DNA from 2 places in the Mesorhizobium sp. M0051 genome. Region 1 is predicted to be linked to the other one. Evidence: riboswitches for the same ligand, from Rfam matches in the RefSeq annotation. Region 1 holds a riboswitch; the other holds the start of a gene.
What was found. A riboswitch is a leader RNA that binds a small molecule or an ion and turns the genes downstream of it on or off. The one in region 1 is predicted to bind cobalamin.

Region 1 (5,131 bases):
TCCTGAGCCGTTTCAATCAAGACGAACTCTATGCTCAATCATGATCGTGTCCAAAAGTCGGTGAGACGGCTGCGTGCCTCAGTCCGCGTCGAGCGGCTCCGTTCCAACCGGCTTGCCGTCACGCGACAGCCTGATCTTCTCGACCTTGTCCTCGGCTGCCTTTAGCAGCCGGTCGCAATGCGCCTTCAGCGCTTCGCCGCGCTCATAGATCTTGATCGACTGATCGAGCGGCACGTCGCCACGCTCAAGATCATCGACGATCTTTTCCAGCGCGTCGAGGGCCTGTTCGAAGCTCATCTCCTTGACATCTTCGTTGATCTCACCAGCCATCATTCATCCTTTCATCAGTCGCCCGACATGGGCGGCGACCGAAAATGCCAATCCCTGCAGATCGTAGCCACCCTCGAGCAGGCTGACGAGCCGGTCGCCGCTGTGACGCGCGGCGCGCTGCATCAGCTGGCCGGTCGCCCAGTCGAAATCGTCCTCGGTCAGGTTGATCTCGGCCAGCGGATCGCGGTGATGTGCGTCGAACCCGGCCGAAATGATGATCAGGTCGGGCGCGAAATTGTCGAGCGCCGGCAGCACGCGCGACAGGAAGGCATCGCGAAACACCTCGCTGCCGGTCTGCGGCGCCAGCGGTACGTTGACGATGTTGCCGGCACCGGTTTCGTTCCTCGCGCCGGTGCCGGGGTAGAGCGGCATCTGGTGCGTCGAACAATAGAGCACCGACGGATCGTCCCAGAAAATATCCTGCGTGCCGTTGCCGTGATGCACGTCCCAGTCGACGACGGCAACACGCTCGATACCATGCTTCTTCTGCGCATAACGCGCCGCGATCGCCGCCGTATTGAACAGACAAAAACCCATCGCCGTGGTTTTTTCGGCATGGTGGCCGGGCGGCCGCGCCGCGACGAAGACATTGTCGGCGCGGCCTGCAAAGACGTCGTCGACGGCGGCGTTGGCCGCACCGATTGCGGTGATCGCCGCCTGCCAGCTCTTCGGGCTGGCGGTGGTGTCAGCGTCGATGCGGGCGATTCCCTCGTCGGGAATGGCGGCGCGCACGCGGGCGACGAAATCGGCGGGATGAGCATAGAGGATGGTGGCCTCGTCGCCTTCCGGCGCCTGGATACGATCGAGCGCGGCAAAAGCCTCGTCGTCCAGCACGCGCTCGATGGCGCGCAAGCGGTCCGGCCGCTCGGGATGGCCGGGCGGCGTGAGGTGCTCAAGGAAGATCGGATGGGTATAGAGACGGGTAGCCATCGTCCTAATCTAGTGACCCGGATCGGCAAAGGCCATGCACCGGCGGCCGATGACTGGGGAAAATCGCGCCTGCGTCCATTCGCGTCGCTGCAGGCATTGGCGTCGTCCGCGCTTCGGCGTAAGGTCCGTGACACTGCCTGGTGCCCGCCGCAAGCGGGAGAATCGGGAACACGGTTGAATTCCGTGGCGTGCCCAACGCTGTAAGGGGGACCGCGCCGGTATATGCCACTGTCGATGACGGGAAGGCACCGGACGCGGGTTGATCCCGAGCCAGAAGACCGGCCTGGCAGGCATCGTCATCCGCATGGTCAGGCGGTTGGCATCGATTGCAATCGCAAGGGGACAAGCGATGCCGGAACACATGACCGCTGCTGTTGGCGATGGATTTGAGCAGAATGCGCGCGATGCGGTGTATCGCGCCATGTTCACGCGGCGCGACGTCCGCAGCCATTTCCTGCCCACCGGGCTCGACGATGAGGTGCTGGCGCGGCTGCTGCTTGCCGCCCATCACGCGCCGTCGGTCGGCTTCATGCAGCCTTGGAACTTCATCGTCATTCGCGATGCCGAGCGACGGGAAAAGGTGCGCGACCTGTTCCTGGCGGCGCGCCAGCAGGAACTGCCGGCCATTGCGGAAGAGCGGCAGGCGCTCTACCGCAAACTCAAGCTGGAAGGCATTTGCGAAAGCGCGCTCAACATCTGCATCACCTGCGATCGCGAGCGTTCGAAGGGTTCGCCACTGGGACGCTCGCACAATCCGGAGATGGACCTCTATAGCACGGTCTGCGCGGTGCAGAATTTCTGGCTGGCGGCGCGCGCCGAAGGCGTCGGTGTCGGCTGGGTCAGCATCATCGAGGCGCAAGCGCTGAAAGGCCTGCTTTCTATTCCGGAGCATGTGACCCCGGTCGCCTATCTCTGCGTCGGCCGCGTCTCGGAGTTCGCGCCAAAACCTGACCTTGAAACGCATGGCTGGGGACGGCGGCTGCCGCTGCCGGAACTGATCATGAGCGAGACGTTTTCCGGGCAAGGTGAAGTGCTGCTCAAATCGACCGTGGCGCGCCTCAACACCGTTTCTGCCGCGCCGTCGAGCCCTCGCTGATCAGGGTGTCGCGCCGGCCGGTCCCCAGGGCGAGCCGCCAAAGGAGGCCAGCGCCTTGTCCTTGAGTTCCCTGAACTTCGACGACGCCTCCGCCAGCCGGGTGTCCCAGGCCGGATCTGGCACCTGGCCCGCGATGGTCTTGAAATAGACCTGCATCAGGCAAGCGATGGCGAAGGGCTCGATGAACGCCGCCTTGAAGGCCCAGGCGAAGACGATGGCGAGCACGAAGGCCCAGTCGGCGAGCTGGCCGGGCATCAGGAAAAGAATGGCGGCGGCCGGGGCCAGCATGAGCAAGAAAATGAGGAATGATACGCCCCACATGATGACCGCCAGCCAGACGGCATTCTTGACCATGACCTTGCCATTCTGGGCATAGAGCACGACGCCCTGGCGCGCCGTCTCGAACGGCGAGGATGAATTAATGCGAATGTTGTAGCCGAGGATGATCTCATCGACATAGGTCAGCGACAGGCGGATCACCGTGTTGATGAAGGAGACGAGGCCGCTCAGGCCCGGGATCGGCAGGAAAGCGGCGATGCCGCCAAGCAGGCCGGTGATGGCGCGGATGGCGCCCTTGACCAGCTGGTCGACGACGAAAAGGATGTTGGCCTCCGCGAAACGCTGGGTAACGATATCCTTGGCGTAGGCGACCTGGCCTTGGCCACCCGGAATGTCGCGACCGTCGATCAGATGGACCATGACGGCGATGTGACCGGCCTTGACGACATAGAGGATGTATTCGCGAATCTAGTAGACGGCGATCGAGACGATGCCGAAGCCGACCACGCCGCCCCACAGGGCAAACGACAGCGGCCCGTCGGGATCGGTGGAGATATGACCGACGCCATAGCCGACAGAGGCGCCCGTGCCGGTCGCCATGATGTAGGCCAGCGTGATGCCAAAATAGACGATCATGCGAAAGACAATGAACGGCCAGGTCCGCATCATGATGGACACCGACCTGCCGATATCGAAATCCCACATGTCCCGAATCTCCCCTCAGAGATGGTGAGAAAGGATGAACCCAACCCGGCGATTGTCAATTGCCGGCCGTGGCGCCCACAGGGCAACGAACTCGGGTTAACAGGTTCCTTGGGAGCCTTCGCCGGCGCGTAGGCTGGCGGAAACGAAAAACCCGCCTGCGCGGCGGGTCACTGGCGCAAATCAGCACCATGAGCGAATATGTACCATAGCTGAGGTCACGGAGTCAAGAAAAAATTCCTATCGTGAAAAGCTGCCGGCACAAAAGCTGCCGACACTGCCGAACTGGCTGTCGTCAGGTCTTTTGCTAACCTGAGTTCGGAGCCCTACCGTGGCGCCAAGCCACCAATGGGATTTCAACTCGGTTGACCCGGCCTTTTGAGCAGGCCTTCGAGCAGTTGCTTGAACGCCGTGACCACCTTCTTCGAGGTCGCTTCGGGGTCGTTCGAATTGGCGATCCGCTGCGCCGCCTGACTGCTCGCGCCGTTGATCAGCCGCGAGGCAGTTTCGGGGTCGAGGCTGGAGACGACGACCCCCTCCTCCTGAAGCGCCGTCAGATGGCCGGTCATTGAAGCGATGCACGCATTGGCGTTCGGCCATTGTGCCGGATCGCCCAGAACGGCCGGGCCATCCCGGAACATGATGCGCTGGATTTCCGGCTCCAGCGCCATCTCGATATAGGTCGAACATTCGTCGACGAACTGCTGCCAACGGGTCGGCGCTCTCGACGCGACCTCATTGATGCGCGCCGCCATCTCCCCATCGATTTCGGCGATAACCGCCTGCAGCAGGCCCTTCTTGTCGCCGAAGTGATGATAAAGCGCGCCGCGCGTCAGTCCGGCTGAGGCGGTGAAGTCATCCATCGAGGCCTCCGAATAGCCGATCGTGCCGAAGGCATGGCGGGCGGCCGCGATCAATTTGGCGCGTGTCTCGGCGATCATCTCCTTGCGAGGCTTGTGCATGGCTACCGGCCCTATTCACATACGCATCGTATGCCAATTGACATACGTCGCGTATGCGCTATTTGATATTCATACGCACCGTATGTAAATGTCGAATCGTGCTTTGTCGAGGAACCAACCCATGCAAAATCCCTATGTGGAGATCTTTCGTGCCCCCGGAACCAAGGGCTTTGCCGCCGCGGGCTTCATAGCGCGCCTGCCGATCGCCATGGCGCCAATCGGCATCGTGGCAATGCTGTCGCAGACGCGCGGAGAATATTGGCTGGCCGGCGCCGTCGCCGCGACATTCGCGCTCGCCAACGCTTTCCTGGCGCCGCAGATATCGAGACTGGTGGATCGCCTTGGCCAGACGCGGATCGTAGTGCCCACCACCATCATTTCGGTGCTGGCTTTCGTCGTATTGGTTGCGGCCGCCAATCAAGACTGGCCGGTGTGGATGCTGTTCGTGTCGGCACTGCTGGCGGCGGCGATGCCCAGCATACCGGCAATGGTGCGCGCGCGCTGGACCGAGATTTTTCGCGGGCGGCCTCAGATGAACACCGCGTTCGCCTTCGAGTCGGCGGCCGACGAACTGGTCTACATAGCGGGTGCATCGCTGTCGGTGGGCCTGAGTGCCGCGCTGTTCCCGGAAGCGGGCATGGTGGCGAGCACGTTATTTCTCGCATTCGGATCAATAGCCTTCATCCTGCAACGCTCGACCGAGCCGCAAGTGCGACCGGTGGAACAGGGCTCTGGCGGCTCCGCAATCCGCCTGCGACCGGTTCAGATCATCACCTTCGCCCTGATCTTCGTCGGCGCAACCTTCGCGACGACGGAAGTGAGCACCGTCGCG
Region 2 (5,131 bases), on a different contig from region 1:
CATGATCGAGGATGCCGCCATTGTGGCTCATCTCGACGTCGCCCGCGACCTTTTTCACCTTGCAGGTGCCGCACAGGCCGAACTCGCATGCAGCGGGAATCCGCACGCCTGAGGCCCGCGCGGTCTGCAGGACGGTTTGGCCGGCGACGCAGTCGGCATCGACATCCGAAAGCGAGAATCGGATCGGTGTCACGGCTTCGATCGGGGCGACGGCGTCGTCTCCCGCCGGCAAAGCGAACGGCGCCGGGATCTCCTCCACGGCCGGCGCCGCAAAGCTCTCCTGATGGTATTTCGTCATGTCGAAGCCGGCGGAGTCCAGCATGCCGCGCACGGCGCGCATGAAAGGATCGGGGCCGCAGCAGAAGATTTCGCGCTCGCGGAAATCGGGCGCCAGCAGCGGCAGCCTGATGGCGTCGATGCGGCCCATATGGCCGAACCAGCCCTCTCGGCTCGAACGCTCCTCGATCATGAAACCGAGCGACAAGCCCGGCATACGGCTGCCGAGCAGTTCGAGCTCCTTGCGGAAAATGATCTCTTCCGGGCGGCGCGCGCAATTGACGAAGCCGACATCGGTCCATGGCGCACAGTCGTTCAGCCAGCGCAGCATCGACATCATCGGCGTCACGCCCGAACCGGCCGAAATGAACAGATATTTAGCCGCCGGGTGACTGTGCAGCGAAAAATCGCCGGTCGGCCCATAGGCCTTGACGTGCGAGCCGGGCGTCAGATGGTCAAACATCCATCGCGTGCCGGTGCTGCCGGCTTGCGCCTTCACCGTCACTGCGATCGAGAACGGCCGCGATGGCGAGGACGACAGCGTATAGGTGCGCATCAGCGGCCCGTCCGCAGTCGGCAGTTCCAACGTCACGAACTGGCCCGGCTTGTAGCGGAACCAGGTCTGGTTGTCGGAGCGGAAGGTGAAGGTCTTGACGTCAGGCGCTTCGTCGCTGACGCCGATCACCTCCAGCACCTGCAGCCTGTCGTTCCAGGGCGTCATCTGGTCGAGATGGCGATAGAGGCCAAGATCCGTCATCGCATTCATCCTCTCTTGTCCCTCATGTTTTGTGCATGTGATGCAACTAGGCGACGCTGCGTAGCGCCGGCCTTCCACCTTCGGCGAGGCGCGGGCCGATGAACGACGCGTACCATTCGACGAACTGGATCACGCCGCCCTCATGCAGCTCCGAATAGGGGCCTGGTTCGTAGGCGGGCGACAGGATGCCGAGAGCGTTTTCCTCAACGATGCGGCGGTCCTGGTCGTTGGTTTCGGTCCACACATGGGTAAGGTCTTCGATGGTGTAGTCGACGCCCTCGACCGCGTCCTTGTGCACCAGCCATTTCGTCGTCACCGCCGTTTCCGTGGCGCTGATCGGCACCACCCGGAACGTCACCGCGTGATCGATAAGGATGTGGTTCCATGTCGTCGGATAGTGATAGTGCATCAAGGTGCCGATGCGGTCGGCGGAGACAGCGTCGGAGAGGTTCTTCTTCACCGCCAGTTTGCCGCTCATGGTGTAGCTGACGGCATCGCGCAGCAGCGGCGCGCGGGTGGCTCGATACTGCCCGGCCGGATCGATGCGGAACTTGCTCGGAAGTCCGACGGCCTCGCATTTGGCCCAATGCGCGACCATTTCAGGGTCGCTGTCGGCGCCGTTGACGCCGGTCACAGTCGGAGCCTCCGGGAAGGTCTTGCACAGCTCGGGATGGTTGGCGACGCAGTGATAGCACTCGCGATTGTTTTCCCAGACCAGCTTCCAGTTGCCCTTCTCGATGATCGTGCTCTCGAAGGCGACCTTTGCTTCCCTCAACCGGTGAGGCAGAAGATAAGGTTCGATCATCGCCCGCATCGGCGCGAAATCCGCTGGCTCCTTGGCCAGGCAGATGAAGATATAGCCGCCGACGCTCTCGCAGGCGACCGGCTTCAGGCTGAACTCACTCTTGTCGAAACCGTCGGCCATCTGACGGGCGAACAGCAGGCGGCCGTCGAGCTCATAGGTCCACTGGTGATAGGGACAGACGAGCTTTGCCGCAGTACCCTTGTCGGTGTTGCAGACGCGACTACCGCGATGGCGGCACGAATTGTGGAAGGCGTTGATCTTGCCTTGCTGGTCACGGACAAGAACAACCGGATAGTCGCCGATCTGCACGGTAATGTAGCTGCCCGGCTTCGGCAGCTCGCAATCATGGCCGATGAACAGCCAATCGCGATACCAGATCAGCTCCATGTCCAGCTTGAAGTAGTCTGGATCGGTGTAGAAGGGCTGCTCTAGCGAAAAGCCTTGCCGACGGCTGTTCAAGAGCCTCAGCATGTCGTTGCGAATATCCATGTCCTGTCCTCGTTATCTAAGGACTGAACTGGTGGTGACGGAGGGAGGATTGGACGCAGGCCGGCGAGGCGCCGGGCATGCACTATCCACCTCTTGATCGCCCACCGCGATCAGTCGAGTCTAGAAATCTCGGGCTGGTTTCCGGGCTTTGGAGTTGTCCTTGCGGACGATCGCGACACCTTCCCAGGCAGTTGCCCAGTGGTCTCCCGTTGCGACTTGAACTCCACCACCGTTGCGGGGGCAGCGCCGGATTTTGACCGGCTTCCCAATTCTCCGCCCCGTCGTCACGAAGCGGCACCTGAGATGGCATGATCTAACCACGATCGCTGGCGCGTCATCGGCATGAAAACGACATCGTATCCATGCGGCGCGACACGCGTGCGAAACGTTCGGGTTGGCGATTGCCGGGCTGAAATCCTATCTCTTCGGCAGCCATCGCCACTTGCAATCTCCTCGAAAGCCAACCCTTGCTGGCGGCCAAAAAAGGCTAGCGGTTTCGAAAAGTGACTATTAGCTGATTCTAAAATCGAACCGAACGGTTCGTTTCTGTTGACGGTGCGTGCAGGACGTTGTGAACGCCGGGCCTTGGCAACAGTTGGTGATCCAGCGGACGGTTTTGCTTAAACCATTGAAAAATAAAGATAAGAAGTAGCGTGTGGAAGCCCTTGGCACAATTTCAAGTAGCGGATTCATGGTCCACACGGAACAACTTCGTGATTGGAAAAGGCGAGGATGCCCTCCCACATCGGGCCTGTCCGAACGACGCGATTTCATTTCCAAGACACGCCGCTAGACGGACGAAAAGAAGATACTGGAGTACAAAAAATGAAAAAGATCATTCTCACTGCCGCCGCCGTTCTGGCCATTTCCGGCAGCGCCTTCGCTAATGGCAGCGACCACTACGGTTCGAACGCCCCGGCAGCCACTGCCGTCGACAGCTCGTACACCGCTTCGGTGAAGAAGTCGGAACCGGCTGCTCAGACGCCTGCCCAGGGCAGCGACCGTAACCTCTTCGGCCACTAACAACCAATTCCCAGTTGACAGCGGGTTCGCCCGCCGTCCTGGCGAAATCCAGAAAATTCAAGAGACTTGAAATGAAGAAGATCATTCTTGCTACCGCCGCTGTTCTGGCCATCTCGGGTAGCGCTTTCGCCGCTAGCGACAACTATGGTTCGAACGGCGCCAACCAGCCTGCCACCACCGCCGTCGACAGCTCGTACACGGCTTCCGTCAAGAAGTCGGAGCCGGCCACGCAGGCGCCTGTCAACCATGGCAGCGACCGCAACCTGTTCGGCAACAACTAACATCCGATCAAAACCAACATCCGACAGCGATGCTGCGGGTTAACCCGCAGCATCGAATTCGAGAATACGGAGTGTCAAAAATGAAAAAGATTGTTCTTACTGCCGCCGCTCTTCTGATTGCCGCCGGCAGCGCCTATGCCCGCAACGACAACGTTGGTGGCACCGACATCAACAAGCAGTCGACCGTCAACGTCGATACCTCGCATACGGGCTCGATCCGCAAGAGCGAATCGCCGATCTACAAGCTGCTCAATTCGTCGGGCGACGCTCCGAAGTCCGCCCCCCAGGGCAGTGATCGGAACCTCTTCGGCCGCTAACAGTCTAAGCCGATGTCCAGAAAAGAGGGGCGGGCCTTGCCCGCCGCTCTTTTTTTACCGTCGAGATGGTTCCGTCTCAAGCCGCCTTCGCTTCTGCTTCGTGAAGCGCGAAGGACCGCCCGTCCGTATCGAAGATATGCAGGTCTTCGCCATTGGCGCTCAGCCGCAATGTCGAGCCGCGCTTGACCTCGACGTTGCCGGGCAGCTTGGTCACCAGCGGCAGGTCGGCGCGGCCGATGTCGACATAGACAAGCTGGACCTCGCCGAGCTGCTCGACGTAGTCGACCGTCCCTTCGAACAGATAGTCCGCACCGCTGGCAATGATCAAATCCTCCGGCCGCACGCCAAAGCTCACCGCGGCGCCCTTTGCCGAAGCAGGGGTCGTGATCGGCACGGTTGCCTTGCGACCGCCGACATGGCTGACGACAGTCGGGTTCCCGGTCTTGTCGATGGTCGCCGGCAGGATGTTCATGGCCGGCGAGCCGATGAACTGGGCAACGAACAGATTGCCGGGCTTCTTGTAGAGATCCATGGGCGTGCCGACCTGTTCGATATGGCCTTCCTTGAGCACCACGATGCGGTCGGCCAGCGTCATCGCCTCGACCTGGTCATGGGTGACGTAGATCATGGTCGTGGCGGGCATCGATTCCTTGAGCTTGGCGATTTCGATGCGGGTGGCGACGCGAAGTGCGGCGTCAAGGTTCGACAGCGGCTCGTCAAACAGGAACACCTTCGGATTGCGCACGATTGCGCGGCCAATGGCGACGCGCTGGCGCTGTCCGCCCGACATCGCCTTGGGCAAGCGGTCGAGATATTTCGTCAACTGCAGGATTTCCGCCGCCTGGCGTACGCGCCGGTCGATCTCGGCCTTGTTCTCCTTCCCGATCTTCATCGAGAACGCCATGTTGTCGTAGACGGTCATGTGCGGGTACAGCGCGTAGGACTGGAACACCATGGCGATGCCCCGCTTCGACGGCGGCACGTCGTTCACGACCTCGCCGGCTATTCTGAGCTCGCCGGAGGTGATTTCCTCGAGCCCGGCGATCGACCTCAGCAATGTCGACTTGCCGCAGCCCGACGGACCGACGAAGACGATGAATTCGCCCGACTTGATATCGAGGTCGATGCCGTGGAGAATGTTCAGATTGCCGTAGGACTTCTTCACTTGCCTTAGTGTGACATC

Region 2: another riboswitch for cobalamin. It lies ahead of NKJ90_RS06275 (aromatic ring-hydroxylating oxygenase subunit alpha); the one in region 1 lies ahead of bluB (5,6-dimethylbenzimidazole synthase).

The regions. Positions count from the first base shown of each region.
Region 1 covers NZ_JAMYUT010000036.1:40,807-45,937, forward strand. Annotated here, with positions in the region: gene NKJ90_RS28325 (exodeoxyribonuclease VII small subunit) at 79-330, opposite strand; gene NKJ90_RS28330 (histone deacetylase family protein) at 334-1,260, opposite strand; cobalamin riboswitch at 1,382-1,561, shown strand; gene bluB (5,6-dimethylbenzimidazole synthase) at 1,610-2,356, shown strand; partial or broken gene NKJ90_RS28340 (hypothetical protein) at 2,357-3,340, opposite strand; gene NKJ90_RS28345 (TetR/AcrR family transcriptional regulator) at 3,694-4,299, opposite strand; gene NKJ90_RS28350 (MFS transporter) at 4,421-5,131, shown strand, end outside.
Region 2 covers NZ_JAMYUT010000004.1:179,614-184,744, reverse strand. Annotated here, with positions in the region: gene NKJ90_RS06280 (FAD-binding oxidoreductase) at 1-1,033, opposite strand, end outside; gene NKJ90_RS06275 (aromatic ring-hydroxylating oxygenase subunit alpha) at 1,080-2,327, opposite strand; cobalamin riboswitch at 2,443-2,644, opposite strand; gene NKJ90_RS06270 (DUF680 domain-containing protein) at 3,153-3,350, shown strand; gene NKJ90_RS06265 (DUF680 domain-containing protein) at 3,422-3,631, shown strand; gene NKJ90_RS06260 (DUF680 domain-containing protein) at 3,712-3,948, shown strand; gene NKJ90_RS06255 (ABC transporter ATP-binding protein) at 4,025-5,131, opposite strand, start outside.